DNA from 2 places in the Carnobacterium sp. GW821-FHT04C06 genome. Region 1 is predicted to be linked to the other one. Evidence: predicted binding sites of a transcription regulator. Region 1 holds the regulator's gene; the other holds the start of a gene.
The links. The regulator LexA, encoded in region 1, represses DNA repair genes until DNA is damaged. The targets are predictions, from matches to a motif close to CNAACANNTGTTNG.
Positions count from the first base shown of each region.

Region 2: a site for LexA is predicted at 1,839-1,852, ahead of dinB (DNA polymerase IV). Genes of this name have one in related genera too.

Region 1 covers NZ_JBWKTN010000005.1:96,424-104,536, forward strand. The annotation lists gene AC07SW_RS09880 (ABC transporter ATP-binding protein) at 1-676, opposite strand, end outside; gene AC07SW_RS09885 (YneF family protein) at 861-1,097, opposite strand; gene AC07SW_RS09890 (hypothetical protein) at 1,266-1,625, opposite strand; gene tkt (transketolase) at 1,928-3,919, opposite strand; gene AC07SW_RS09900 (DUF896 family protein) at 4,079-4,318, opposite strand; gene lexA (transcriptional repressor LexA) at 4,535-5,158, shown strand; gene AC07SW_RS09910 (hypothetical protein) at 5,282-5,581, shown strand; gene AC07SW_RS09915 (adenine phosphoribosyltransferase) at 5,633-6,145, opposite strand; gene recJ (single-stranded-DNA-specific exonuclease RecJ) at 6,168-8,113, opposite strand, start outside.
Region 2 covers NZ_JBWKTN010000001.1:493,919-502,031, forward strand. The annotation lists gene AC07SW_RS02400 (metal-dependent hydrolase) at 1-539, opposite strand, end outside; gene dinB (DNA polymerase IV) at 676-1,803, opposite strand; gene AC07SW_RS02410 (metal ABC transporter permease) at 1,911-2,825, opposite strand; gene AC07SW_RS02415 (metal ABC transporter permease) at 2,827-3,738, opposite strand; gene AC07SW_RS02420 (metal ABC transporter ATP-binding protein) at 3,739-4,500, opposite strand; gene AC07SW_RS02425 (metal ABC transporter solute-binding protein, Zn/Mn family) at 4,522-5,448, opposite strand; gene AC07SW_RS02430 (metal-dependent transcriptional regulator) at 5,467-6,114, opposite strand; gene adhE (bifunctional acetaldehyde-CoA/alcohol dehydrogenase) at 6,315-8,113, opposite strand, start outside.

The sequences.
Region 1 (8,113 bases):
GCTTTTTAAAATCGGCAACATCTTCTTGTTCTTGACCAAATGTTTTAATCACTTTAATGCCACTAATACTTTCCTGCGTCTTATCATTCATACTAGAAAACGCCGCCTGAGCACTTCTAAAACGAACATGTAGCTTTTGTCCTAAGATACGTGAAGCTACGGCTAGGAGTGGTAAAGGAATCAATGCAATCAGTGTTAAGCGCCAATCAACAAATAATGCCATTGCAACAATTGTAGCGCCTCCTGTAATCATTGAATCGGCCAATGTTAAAATCCCACCACCAGCTACCATTTGAATCGCAGATAAGTCATTCGTCGCATGTGCCATTAAATCTCCAGTACGATATTTTTGAAAAAAAACATGATCCATCTGTGTAAAATGTTTAAACAAATTCGTTCGTAAGGTTCGTTCTAATTTTGCGGCAGTTCCCCAAATGTTCACTCGCCAAATATACCGGAAAATATATTGTGCAATTGCTGCTGCTACTAAAATAATCAACCATTTTGTTAATGATTGAGCTGTCATTTTTCCAGCTGCGATTTCGTCAACAACCACCCCAATAATCCGAGGGGGAACCAATTGAACGATTGCCACTAAAATTAAAAAGAAAATCCCAATCATATATGATTTCTTTTCTTGTTTAAAAAACCAACCTAACTTTTTAAAGATTCCCATTCGTTTCTTTCACCTACCTATTTCTTTTATTTCAAATTTAACTTAGAGAAGTGCTTACTCATTATAATACTATCTGCACTTTTTAGCTAAACACATTTAATTTGTGGTTTATTGCAATAAAAAAACGAACAGAAAACCTCTGCCCGTTTGAAAGAATCCATAGACTCCAAAAAAAATTTAGAGTTTATTTTTTCTTATTCGCTTTTTCTTGTTGAACTTGCATAGAGGCCATCATCTGCTTAATTTTCTTTTCAGACGGTTTTTGACCCATTTGCATCATCAACATACGTAGCATATCCTCATTAACGGGAGGATTCTTTTTAAAGTAATCCATCATATAGTTTCTTGCGATAAAATACCCACCAACTAAACCTGCAATTAAAGCAAGTACAATTAATAAAATAGCGATTCCGATTGACATTTCCATTCACTCCTTTCGAGACTTCTCATTTATCAATTGTACTAGATTATTTGGTAAAAATAAATAGATACTGACTATTATTTCAAAAAAATGTGATTTTATGCAACATTAAGGCTACGAAAACATTGATTGAGAACTTAAAACAGGATTTCATACATTAAATAATGTTTATTCAAAAAAGTAACTAATAATTGTAACTATTGGAAAAATCAATAAAATTATTGTCCATGTAGAATTTTTGATAAAGAAAAATTTACTATATGTATCAAGTTTATATTGAACACCTTCCTCATCTGTTACTATTTTTATCCCCTCATCTTTTAAAAATTTCTTTGAAAAAAAATAATTTATTAATGCAGGTAAAAACATAGTGATTAATCCTACAAAACCGATTATTCGTAACAGTAAATTTCCTCTTTCTATTTCCAAATCCATAGTGACTCCTGCTAATATAAGTATAGGCGAATAACCTAAAAAAATTGCTAATGGAACTAATAAACCTCTTCTTTTCCAAATAAATATCATCATATTCATCCTCTCTAAAATTTTATTCACTTTTTTAATAATATTATTACGCCTAAGTATTCCCCTACATGAGAACATTTTATTCAAAACTAATTGCTATTAAAGTTCATTTCCTTTCATCACATACAGAATAACTACCCAATAAAAACCGATCGTTCTTTAATAATTAAACCATAAAAGTCTAAAAAATAAAATAGTAAAAATAAGTATTTTAAATCTTCGAGTATAACTACCTAAATGCCTATGAAAAAACATCATCTATTGAACTCACTATCTACTCGAGTCCAATAAATGATGTTTTATGTTTATAACTGGTTAAATGTATTTACGACGTTTTCAACTGTAAATCCATATTGTTCGATAACTGTATTTCCAGGTGCACTTGCACCATATTTATCAATGCCCAGCATTACGCCATCAAGTCCAACGTAACGTTCCCAACCAAAGGTTGCGCCCATTTCAATTGACATACGTTTTCTAACTGCTTTTGGCAAGACACTCTCTTTGTATGCTGCATCTTGTTTTTCAAATAAATCAAAACTTGGTAACGATACTACTGAAACATCTTTGCCTTGTTTTTTCAATTCTTTTTGTGCTTCGATTGCTAAGGCAACTTCAGAACCTGTTGCTATTAGAATTCCAGTTGGTTGATCACCATCTTGTGGAGAAATTACGTAACCGCCTTTAGCAACGTTTTTACGTGCATTTTCTTTTGTTCCAGGCAAGACAGGTAAGTTTTGACGAGTCAAGACTAATACTGTTGGGTGGTCAGTTGAGGTAATTGCTTGTTCCCAAGCAGCAACCACTTCATTTCCATCAGCTGGACGAATTACAGACAAGTTTGGCATACCGCGTAAGCTAGATAGTTGCTCTACTGGTTCATGAGTCGGACCATCTTCTCCTACAGCGATTGAATCATGTGTAAACACATACGTTACAGGTGCTTTTGAAATAGCCGCTAAACGAATTGCTGCACGTAAATAATCTGTAAATACAAAGAATGTTCCGCCATAAGTTTTTGAACCACCGTGTAATGAAATTCCGTTCATTGCAGCTGACATTCCAAATTCACGAACACCGTACCAAATGTTGCGTCCTTCATATTGACCTGGTTCAAAATCTTTTTCACTAGCAACCATTGTATTGTTTGAAGCAGATAAATCTGCAGATCCACCCCAGAAAAATGGAATAGCTTTTGACAATGCTTGAATGGTTTCACTACCTGTCACACGAGAAGCAGCACTTTCGCCTTCTTCGTAAACTGGTAATTCTTTATCCCAATCAGTTGGTAAGTTCCCAGACATTGCTAATTCAAATTGAGCAGCTAATTCTGGATATTCAGCTTTATATGAAGCGAACAATTCATTCCATTCACTTTCTGATTTAGCTCCTTGATCAATCATTGTTTCTTTAAAACGTGTAGCTACTTCATTTGGAACAGTGAACGCTGGATAATCCCAACCGTAAGCTTTTTTAGTCGCTTCGATTCCATCCATTCCAAGTGGTGCACCGTGAACTTTAGATGTTCCTTCATTTGGAGCACCAAAGCCAATCACTGTTTTTACTTCAATTAAAGTTGGTTTTTTAGTTTCTGCTTTTGCTGCTTCAATCGCTTTTTCGATTTCAGCTAGATCATTTCCATCTTTAACTAAAATATGTTGCCAATTATACGCTTCAAAACGTTTGCCTACATTTTCAGTAAAAGCTTTTGAAGTAGGACCATCTAATGAAATATCATTTGAATCATATAATACCACAAGTTTGCCTAGCTCTAAATGACCTGCTAAACTTGCTGCTTCAGCTGATACGCCTTCCATTAAATCTCCATCACCACATAAAGCATAGGTATAATGATCAACGATTTGATGATTTTCTTTATTATACGTTGCCGCTAGATGGGCTTCTGCCATTGCCATTCCGACACTATTTGCAATTCCTTGTCCAAGAGGACCTGTTGTTGCTTCAACACCATCTGTATGATGTACTTCTGGATGACCAGGGGTTAAGCTATCCCATTGACGGAAATTTTTCAAATCCTCCATTGATAGTTTGTAACCTGATAAATGTAACAAACTATATAATAGCATTGAACCATGTCCTGCTGAAAGTACAAAGCGATCGCGATTTACCCATGATGAGTTGCTTGGGTTTACGTTTAAATGTTTTGTCCATAGCGTGTACGCCATTGGAGCAGCCCCCATTGGTAAACCTGGGTGTCCTGAGTTTGCTTTTTGAATCGCATCCATACTTAGTGTTCTAATCGTGTTTACTGCAAGTTGGTCAGTTGTATCGAACAATTAAATCATCCTTTCAGTTTTAATATCTCTATTTTACTGTTTTAAATCGTTTTACGCAACGCTTTCATAGAATTATTGTATTTATTTTAACGATTAAACGCCAAATTTTAACAATTGATAAAGCGTTTTCTACTTATATGTCTCATTTCCTTCTTATTTTTAGCGGTCGTGTAATCCTTTTTCTTTTTGAATTTGCTTTAACTTTTCAGGAGTAACGTCTGTCCCATCATTGTCGACAACTTTCATTCCTTCGATATGATTTCTCATTCCACCGCGGAAAGCTTGTAAATATTCTTCTCTTAATTCTTTTTGTTCTTGTTGCTCTGATAAGCTGAGGGTTTCGCTCTTAGACTTATTGGCTAGCTCGTTAATTCGGGCTATTTTTTCTTTAGATAGCATTTAATTCACTCCATCTCGTTTCATTTGACCTCTTAACTATATCAAAAATTAAGCTGAAAATATATCCATTTGCCTAAAAATTAGTTTATTCTTACAAAGCTTTCAAGACACTAGGAATAGAAATTTAATTTTCACCGAACATCTGTTTGAATTCTGTGATTATTTATGGTATTCTATAGTTAAGAAAATTGATAAAGAAACGAGGTGCATTTAATCATGCGTAAAACTCCAGAATCTAGACAAATTGAAGTATTACAGTACATACATGAACAAGTTCAACTAAAAGGGTATCCCCCAACTGTTCGTGAGATTGGTACTGCTGTATCTCTTTCTTCAACGTCAACGGTACATGGCCACTTATCACGTTTAGAAAAAAACGGCTTTATTCAACGAGATCCTAGTAAACCTCGTGCTATTGAGTTAACTGCACTTGGATTGTCTAAACTTGGTGTCCCAATGGATAAGATTCCCCTTCTAGGAACCGTTACAGCTGGTGAACCGATATTAGCAGTTGAAGAAGCCACTGATTATTTCCCACTACCTCCTCATCTGCAATATGCAAATGAAGCGTTGTTCATGCTAACTATTCGTGGTGAAAGTATGATCAATTGTGGAATTTTAGATGGCGATGCTGTAATTGTTCGCAAACAATCAAATGCTGATAATGGCGATATCGTGATTGCTATGACAAGTGAAGATGAAGCAACTTGTAAACGATTCTTCAAAGAAAAAGATCATTACCGCTTGCAACCTGAAAACGATGGAATGGATCCGATTATTCTTAGTGAAGTAACCATTCTTGGAAAAGTTGTTGGATTATACCGGAGTCACATTTTTTAAGACTTTCAGAGTTTCCTTTATTAGGAAGCTCTTTTTTAATGCTTTTTAGTTGTCTCTACAAATAATTGTGCTAAACTTTGTATATAAGGCTTTTTTTATTCTCACATAAGGAGGTTAAGTGAAATGGTTGCATTATTGTTTTATTGGTTTAGCTTATTGATTCAAGTTGCTTGGATTCTTTTAAGTGTTGGTCTTTCCGTTATGTACTTACGCAATAAAGAAAATGGAAATTTATGGGCATTTGCTGTTTTGAATATTCTTTCAATTATTTATAGTGGCATTGTCATCTGGATTTATAACACTTGGGATTTCGGCATTCAAACATCTAATTGGTTTGCAATTATCGTTGGTATTTTAGTTGTTTTAACGATTATCGAGTTTGTCCTAGGACGCTCTCCTAAAAATCCAAAATCAATCGCATAAAAAGAATCCCCTTCAGGTTAGAATCAATCTAACTTGAGGGGGATTTTTATTTTAGTAGTCCATTAAAGTGAAGATATCGTATCCTTCAATTTGAGCACGACCATTTAAATCTGTTAATTCGATTAAGAAAGCTGTTCCTACAACAATTCCACCTAATTTTTCGATTAATTGAATCGTCGCTGCAATGGTTCCACCGGTTGCTAGTAAATCATCACAAACCATCACTTTTTGACCTGGTTTGATAGCGTCTTTGTGAATTTGCAAAACATCTGATCCATACTCTAAACCATAGCTAACTTCAACTGTTTCTCTTGGCAGTTTGCCTTTTTTACGAGCAGGAGCAAAACCGATTCCTAATTCATAGGCCACTGGGCAACCTACAATAAATCCACGAGCTTCTGGTCCAACGATCATTTCAACGCCTTTGTCTTTTGCGTATTTTGCAATTTCGTTAGTTGCATAACGATAAGCTTCTCCGTCTGCCATTAAGGGTGAAATGTCACGGAAAATAATTCCTTTTTCAGGGAAGTCTTTTACATCTGCAATATATTGTTTTAAATCCATCTATAAATCCTCCATTCAAATTTTACGAGGCTTCATTAATTTGTTGTTTTAACCAGATTTCTAATTCTGCAAAATGGCTGTACAGCAAGATTTTTTCGGCTTCTATTTGATTTAGTCGTTTTTGGTAATTTTCTGCATCAGACAACTCTTTTTTTGGAGCATCTTTGACATAGTTCATTACGCCATTGTCTATTGTAACAAATCCTAGTTCAAAAAACACGTTAATCATGAAAATTAATAAGTTATCTTTGATTTTTAGATAATTTGCTAAAATAGACAGCTTATGTCGAATATCAACATCTTTGTGTGTGGCTACGAATTTAAATAATTCTCCAAATTGTGTTCGGCTTGGCATCCCATTTAGGTAACTTTCTGATTCACTAAAAAAGGCAGTAACTAACTTTTCTGGTGTATTTCCCCGAATCGTTGACGAAATCCATTCTAATTCGTTTGGACAATCGATAAATACAAAGGTTGAATGTTGCGTTTTAAAAGCTTCAGCATCTTCTTTGGACTCAATCAAAACACTTTCACTGCCCATTGGAACTTTATCATTATGAGTTTGGTAGCTTTTCTTATTATAAAATAGATAACAAGCTGCGCCTTGTACCCAAAGACCTGCTGCTAAATTGCTCCCTCTCAAATCAACAACTTGAAGTCCGTCCATTGCAATATCTTCAAGCATCAACTGAGGCTTACGGTTGCCATTCCATTCATTTATAGAAAGCTTCCCTACCAATGACACTTCCGAATGGTTATTAATTTCATCAGCAACTGTGCCTAATTGAAATCCAATCACGTCTAAATTCACATTGTTTTTTGTTGCTTTGAGTTTTAAATGGGCATTGTTGCCACCAATTTTACGTATATCTTCTGCCTGAACATGTTCAAGTAAGAAAACAGGCTTTGGATTGTCTGTACCAAATGGCGCTAAACTAGCCAATTCTTCAATCGTTGCAACGGTGATATCTGTTAATTCAATCGTTTCATCAATTACTAGTTCTTCATTCAAGTTTCCGACTAAATCATGCGTTAACGCATACTGATTTAGTTGTGTTTGTAAGGTCTCAATATGTTCAATTGGCAGTGTTAGACCTGCTGCCATATGATGTCCACCAAAATGGGTGGTTAAATCTCGGACTTCATTAATTGCATCATACAAGTTATACGCGCTAATGCTCCGTCCAGAACCTTTAGCGATTCCATTTTCAGTGTCAATATTCAACACAAGTGCGGGTTTTCCTGTGGCACCAACAATTTTACTTGCAACAATTCCAAGTACACCTTCGTGCCAATCGGACTTCGCTAATAAATACACAGGCGGTGTTTCTTTCATTTCTGCAATCATTTGGAAGGCTTCTTCTGTAATTTTTGCCACAAAGGCTTGACGCTCTTCATTTTTTGTATTAATAAAGGTTGCAAGCTCGATTGCTTCTTCTTCATCAAAGGTCGTTAATAAAGCAACTGCTGGCCCTGCTTCACCTAAACGACCGACAGCATTTAGACGAGGCGCGATGGTAAAGCCAATCGTTTCTTCTGTAATGGTCTCTTTTTCTATTCCTGCAACTTTTGCTAATGCTAAAAAACCTAATCGTTCAGAAACTTTTAACATTTCTAGCCCTAAAATCACTAACGCTCGGTTCTCATCCGTCAATGAAACTAGATCAGCAATAGTTCCAATCGCTACTAGATCTACTAGTTCAGTTGGAAATTCGCCTAATAATGCGGTTGCTAGTTTGAAGGCAACACCTACTCCAGCTAATTCACCAAAAGGATACGCTCCTTGTGGATGTTTTGGATGAACAATTGCATATGCCTCTGGCAAAATCTCTGGCATTTCATGGTGATCCGTTACAATCACATCAATTCCTAATTCCTTAGCTTTAGCAATTGCTTCGTGACCTGAAACCCCATTGTCACACGTCACAATCAATTCCGCTCCCTCTTCAATCAATCTTTCAAAAGCTT
Region 2 (8,113 bases), on a different contig from region 1:
CTAGCGATTACGGCTTCTTCTGGTCCCATAGTGTAATTATCGCCAATTGGTAAGAAAGCTAAATCTATTTTGTTGAATTCTCCGATTAATTTCATATCTGAAAATAAAGCCGTATCTCCTGCGTGATAAACAGTGTGGCATCCGTCACTCAAAACAATTCCTGCTGCTAAGCCAAATGTAACAGGTTGGCCTTGCACTTCGTACATTGAACCATGTATTGCAGGAGTCATTTTGATTAAACCGAAATCAAATTGATGTTTCCCACCCATTTGCATGCCATGGGTTTGAAGCCCTTGACTCGCAAAAAAACCGGCTAATTCAGCATTTGCAACAATTAAAGCTCCTGTTCGTTTGGCAATCTCGGCAGTATCTCCGATATGGTCTGCATGAGCATGAGTGACAATAATCACATCAGCTTCAATCGTCCCTGCATCCAAATCACTTAAGGGATTTCCTGTAATATAGGGATCTATTAAAATTTGCTTATCTGTATCTGTTAAAATTTTAACACAAGACTGTCCATGCCATGATATCTTCATTTCAATCGCTCCTTCTATGTTATAATCAAACACAAAAACTGTATTAGTATTCTTCTATTGTACAACTTATTCATCTAATTTGCACCTAGCATCTAATAAAAAAGTTCAAAAACTCTGTTCATCAGAATTTTTGAACTTATTTTTCTTTTTCCCATAGTGGCAAAACAATATTTTCAAATGTTAACGGGTCAAGGTTGGTCACAGTAATTCCTAATAACCGAATTTCTTTCCCTATCAATCCCACATCTTCCCATAAATTTAACGCATGAAAATAAATTTCTTCACTGTCTTTTACATAACTAGGCAAACTAATACGTTTGGTCATTGTTTCATAATCAGATGTACGTACTTTTAACACAACCACCTTCCCGTGTTTTTGAACTTTTACTAAAGAAGTGTGTACTTTTCCAGCTAAAAAACGAAGTTCTGCTAAGATTTCCTCTTCTATCGTTAAAGGTTGGCCATACGTATGCTCCCGTCCTACTGACTTACGCACTCGAGTACTCTCAACTGGATTGTTATCAATTCCTCTTACTTTTCGATACAAGGAATACCCCATCTTACCGAAGCGTTGAATCAAATCCATCTCGCTTTTTTCAACTAAATCTTGTCCCGTAAAAACGCCCCAATCATGCATTTTTTCAGCGGTTTTCTTTCCTACGCCATAAAATTTTCCAATGGGTAATTCTTTTAAAAAGACCAATGCTTTTTCTGGCGGAATAACTGTGATGCCGGCAGGTTTTTTATAGTCAGATGCTAGTTTTGCAATAAATTTATTATAAGATACGCCAGCTGAACAAGTTAAATGCAATTCTTCCCAAATTTCTTTTTGAATCATTTTTGCAATAACCGTAGCGCTACTAATCCCTTTTTTATTTTCTGTTACGTCTAAATAAGCTTCATCTAAAGCTAATGGTTCAATGATATCTGTGTAGTGCTTAAATACTTCTCGAATTTGAGTGGAAATTTCTTGGTAAAGTTCATGTCTACCTGGAACAAAAATCGCTTGTGGGCAAAGTTCATAGGCTTTTTGAGCGCTCATAGCTGAATGAATACCGTATTTTCTCGCTTCGTAATTAGCCGTCGTAACGACGCCTCTTCCACCATTATCTTTTGGATGCCTAGCAATCACTAACGGTTTTCCTTTTAATTCAGGATTTTCACGTTCTTCTACAGAGGCATAGAAAGCATCCATATCCACATGAATAATTTTTCTTGATGTGTCACGTACTGGTTCTGCAAATTGTAAAACGACATGTTCCATCTTTCTACACCTCCATCTTTATTTCTTATTATACACGAACACAAGTTCTTTCGCTAGAACAAACAAAAAAAGTTTACTCTCTGTCGAGAAAGTAAACTTAAAATAATTTATTTAATAGGTTCCATTTTTAATCGATAGGCTAATTCTTTTTTTTGACGATTTCGTTGTCTAACAGCTTGAATCAATCCTTTTTTAGGTGAGAAGATAAAGACTAATAAGAAAGTTATCCCAATAATAACCGCAATCATCCCTGCAATTGAAACATCCAAAAACATCGCTAATTGGAATCCAACGATACTGTCTATCACACCCACAATGCCACTAATCCATAACATTTTCTTTAATTCATTTGTCAAAAGATACGCGGTAACAGGTGGCCCCACAATAAAAGCTACTACTAAAATTGATCCAACTGCCTCAAATGCTCCAACTGCAGTGACTGAAACCAGTGTCATCAACGCATAGTGTAAAATGACTGGCGAAAATCCTAATGCAGCGGCTAAAACCGCATCAAAAGTGGCTAATTTTAATTCTTTATAAAATAACAAAATAAAAATTAAGTTGATGATTAAAATAATCCCCATTGAGTAGATTCCTTGTGCTCCTATATCCACTCCAAAAATAACCATTCGCTCAAATGGCGCAAAAGCCAATTCGCCAAGTAGTACTGAATCCGTGTCTAAATGAACAGAACCTGCATAGCGGGAAATCAAAATAATCGCGATACTAAACAGTAATGGGAAGACCACACCAATTGAAGCATCTTTTGCTAATAGCCTTGTTTGATGGAGCAATTCTGTTAACCAAACCGTAAAGACACCCATCAAAGCGGCACCAACAATTAAAAATGGTGAGGCCAAATTTTCAGTTGCAAAAAAGGCCACCACGATTCCTAATAAAATGGTATGTGTAATCGCATCAGCCATCATTGTCATTCCTCTTAAAACTAAAAAGACACCCAGTAAGGAACAGGCAAGTGAAACAATAATCGCAATCAATTGAATTTCTAATTCTGGATGCATCCTAATCGCCTCCTTGATTTAAGCGGATAGTCAATGCTTTTTTTTGACGCCTACGCTGTTTTAATTTCCACAACATCCCACGATTTGGTGCTATCACTAAACTAATCAGCACAATCACGCTAATCACAACAACGATTGTTGGTCCTGTTGGAATTTGCTTACCTAAGGAACTAATAACCGTTCCTAAAACCCCTGAAACACCACCAAAAACTGCTGCTAAACTCACCATCACCGCTAACCGATTCGTCCATTGTCTAGCGGCAACAGCAGGTCCGATTAATAACGAACTCATCAAAATAACTCCAACTGTTTGCAGTCCAATAATAATCGTTACGACCGTCATCGCTGATAATAAAATACTAATGCCATGAACTGGAACACCAATGCTTTTAGCAAATACTTCATCAAAAGCAATTAATTTAAATTCTTTCCAAAATAGGAAGATTAATACTAAAATAATCATCCCAATTCCTAGCATCCATTTAACATCACCTACTAATAAGGTGGAGGACTGACCAAAAATAAAACTTTTTAATCCTGCTTGATTTGCATCTGGCGTTTTTTGAATATAGGTTAGAAAAACCATACCTAAACCAAAAAATACGGAAGTAATCAAAGCTAATGCACTATCAAATTTTATTTTTGAGTACTTAACAATGCTCATGATCAGCCATGTTGCAACTAAGCCTGAGATCAAAGCACCTATCAATAAAACTTCTGTCTGTTTAATATTCGTAATCATAAAGGCTAAGCATATCCCTGGTAGCGCAGCATGACTTACAGCATCCCCTAATAAGCTTTGTTTTCTAAGCACAGCAAAACTACCAATAACGCCACTCAGCAATCCCAATAAGGCTGATCCAAGTGCCACAACTTGAAAAGTGTAATCTGAAAAAAGAGTCCAAAATGTCATCTACTTCCCCACCTCTTCTGGCAATCTTTCAGCGGTTTGATAGGTTTTTGCGATATTTTCGGCTGTAAAGGTACTTTCTACAGAACCTGTTGCGACTAAAGCTTGATTGACCAGTACAACGTTATCAAAGTATTCTGGCACGGTTTGTAAATCATGATGAACCACAACAATCGTCTTGCCTTCATCTTTTAATTCTTTCAGTAGACCAATAATGATTTTTTCAGTTTGGGCATCTACTCCTTGAAACGGTTCATCCATCAAATAAATTTCCGCTTCTTGTACAAGCGCGCGTGCTAAGAAAACACGCTGACGTTGACCTCCAGATAACTGACTAATTTGGCGAGTTGAAAATTCAGTCATCCCTACTTTTTCTAGCATTTTTTTAGCTAAGTCAAAATCAGCTTTTTTAGGACGTTTAAACCACCCAAGATGTCCATAACGCCCCATTACAACGACATCTATTACCGTTGCTGGAAAATCCCAATCAACGCTTCCATTTTGTGGAACATAGGCAACCAAATTTTTACTTGATTGATAACTTTGCTGCATTTGGTTTTTAAATTGAAAGGTTACTTCACCTGCAACTGGTTTAATTAAATTGATAATGGCTTTAATTAAGGTTGTTTTTCCTGCTCCATTCGGACCGATAATCGCTGTTAATTGTCCTTTAGGTATATCCAAACTGACATTCCAAAGAACCGGTTTTTCATCATAAGCAACCGTTAATTGCTGAATCGAAATTGCTTGTTTAGTTTGCTCCATTTTTTTCACCTGCTTACTTTTTTATTTTAATGCATTCACAATTGTATCTGTATTTGCTTTTAATGTTTTAATATAAGTGGCCGTATCGTGTTTTTCGTCTCCTAAAGAATCTGAATACAACTCGCCACCGATTTTTACGTCAAAGCCTTTTGCTTTTGTTGCCGCTTGTAACGCTTCAATCGTTTTGGTAGGGACGGATGATTCGACAAAAACCGCTTTGATTTGGTGTTTCACAATAAAATCAGCCAATTTCCGCATATCTCCGGTACCTGCTTCTGCTTGCGTGCTGATTCCTTGTAATCCGACTACCTCAAAATCGTAGCGTTGACCAAAATAACGAAAGGCATCATGGGCGGTCACTAAGATTCGTTTTTCTTTTGGCAACTCTTGAACCTTATTCATCATGTATTGATCTAATTCAACCAATTCTGCGAGATAACGATCTAAATTTGTTTGATAGGTCGCTTGATTTTTTGGATCTGCTTTAATTAATCCTTTAGCAACTTCTTTGGCTCCTTGTTGCCACATGGAAACGTCGAACCAAATATGTGGGTCTGGTTGACTAGAATTGTCTTCTGACTTGAGTAATTTAGTTTTATCAAGACCGTTTTCAATTTTGATGACGTTTTTGCCTCGTTTATTTAACGCTTCAAAAACGTCTCCCATCTTACCTTCTAAATGCAAACCATTATGCACCACAACATCTGCTGTCTGCATTTTAGTAACATCTTTTGCACTTGCTTGATAGAGATGTGGGTCGATTCCTGGCCCCATTAGTCCGTTAACTTGAACTTTATCTCCGCCGATATTTTTAACTAAATCAGTTAGCATTGTTGTTGTCGCTACGACTTGTATCTTATTTGGATCTTTTTGCGAAGAATTATTTTGACAACCAACCATCACTACCAAACTGAGTCCTATTAAGATAAGAAGATAGTTTTTTTTCATTTAATCTCTCCTCCTACTTTATAATGGTTGAATAAATAAATTGCAGGCTGCTTTATAGCTAATCTGAATGGCCTGCCCATCTTTAGTTAATGTAATTGGCCCTTCATAAGCACCTATTTCAGTAATTCGACATTGGTCTCCAATGTTAATTCCTACTGTCACTAAATAATCTAACAATTCACGATCATCTAATACTCGTTGAATTTTCACATCTGTATCTACTGACATTTCTACTAAGGTTTGTAGTGGACTTTCGATAATCTTCCCTTGTTTATCAGGAATTACTCCGCCATGAGGACAGTTGGCTGGGAAATTTAGGTATTCTTCTAAATGATTCGCTAGATTAGAAGACGTTACATGCTCCAAAACTTCTGCTTCGTCATGGACTTCATTCCAAGAAAAGCCTAAATGTTCGACTAAAAAGACTTCCCACAAGCGATGCTTGCGTACTAAAATACTGGCTTCATGTAAACCAGCTTCTGTCAATTGTGCTCCTTGATAAGGAGTATGGTCAATGTAGCCTTCTTTTAGTAATTTCGACATCATCTCACTAACAGATGCTGCTGAAACACTTAAACCAGTTACAATTTGTTTATTATTTATTTTTTGATTGGCTCCGCCTAATTCAAATATAATTTTTAAATAGTCTTCTTTATTGGGTGTCATTTTATGCTTCACCTTTCTTTTAAGGAAATTTATTTTTAGGTTTCCCTAATTTTTACTATTATCATATCGAAAATCTATTAAAATATCAAGATTTATTCTTTTTTAACGCTAAATTTACTAACTTATTTCATTAAATTAGCTAATAAATAAAAACAGAATGAACTTTCTTTTTAGGAAAGTTCATTCTGCTTAATTTTTTCTTATTCACCAATATATGAATCAATAATAATTTGGCGTAATTCAACGATTAATGGTTCCTTTGGATTTGCTGTTGTACATTGATCTTCGAAAGCTAATTCTGCCATACGATCTACGGTTGTATCTAATGTCGCTTGAGTGACACCTTGACCTTTTAGACTCATATCAATGTTCAAATCTTTACCTAATTTGATGATTTCTTGAACAAGTGATTCAACTAATTCAGCTGTTGAGTTGCCTTTGAAGCCCATAAAGCGAGCAATATCAGCATAGTCTTCATCTGCACGGAAATATTCGTATTTAGGGAATAAAGCGTGTTTTGAAGGATCTTTAGCATTATAACGAATAACATGTGGCATTAGGATCGCATTTGTACGACCATGAGGAATATTATACTCTCCACCAATTTTGTGGGCAATTGAGTGGTTAATTCCTAGGAAGGCATTGGCAAAAGCCATACCAGCCATTGTTGACGCATTATGCATTTTTTCTCTTGCTTCTTCATTTGCTGTATTATAAGAATCACGTAGGTTTTCAAAAACTAATTTGATTGCTTGTAAGCTTAGTCCACGAGTATAGTCACTTGCCATGACAGATACATACGACTCGATTGCGTGAGTTAATACGTCCATACCTGTGTCAGCAGTTACTGATTTAGGAACACTCATCACGAATTGTGAATCAATAATCGCTACGTCTGGTGTTAACGCGTAGTCGGCTAATGGGTATTTCACATGTGTTTCACTATCTGTAATTACTGCAAATGGTGTTACTTCTGAACCTGTTCCTGAAGTTGTTGGGATACATACAAATTGTGTTTTTGTTAATGATGGAATTTTGTACGTACGTTTTCTGATATCTAAGAATTTTTGTTTTGCTCCAAAGAATTCAGTTTCTGGTTTTTCATAGAATAACCACATACCTTTAGCCGCATCCATTGCAGATCCACCGCCAAGTGCAATGATTGTATCTGGTTCAAAGGCGATCATTGCTTCTGTACCTGCTTTAACGGTGTTTGAAGATGGGTTTGGCTCTACTTGTGAGAAGACTTCGATTTTAACGTTATTTTGACGTTTGTATAGTTCTTTCATTACTAAGTCAGCATAGCCGAATTGAACCATTCCTGGATCACATACTAAGAAGACGCGTTCAACATTTTCCATTTTTTGTAAATATTGTACTGAATTTTTTTCGAAGTATACTCTTGAAGGAAGTCTAAACCATTGCATATTTTTTCTCCGTTTCGCGATTGTTTTAATGTTCAATAAGTTGATTGTTGAAACATTTTTTGAAATTGAGTTTTTACCATAAGATCCACAACCTAGTGTTAGTGATGGAATCATGTTGTTGTATAAATCACCAATCCCACCTTGCGCAGTTGGAGAGTTAACCAAGATACGACAAGCTTTCATTTGAATACCAAATTCACGTGCTAAGTTGTCATCTAATGTGTGAATTGCTGCTGAATGACCTAGACCACCAAGTTCTAACATTGTTTCACATAATTCAAAGGCGTGTTTAGTGCTTTCTGCTTTCATCATCGCCAATACTGGTGATAATTTTTCACGTGATAATGGATAGTCAGCGCCAGCACCATCTAATTCAGCAATTAAGATTTTAGTTCTTTCTGGCACTTTAATCCCTGCTAATTTAGCAATTTCATAAGCAGATTTCCCAACAATTGCTGCGTTTACAGCATATTTTCCTTCGTTCATTACAACGGCTTCTAATTTTGCTAATTCTTTAGCTTTTACTACATATACTTGATGTCTTTCAAATTCAGCTTTTACTTCGTCGTAAA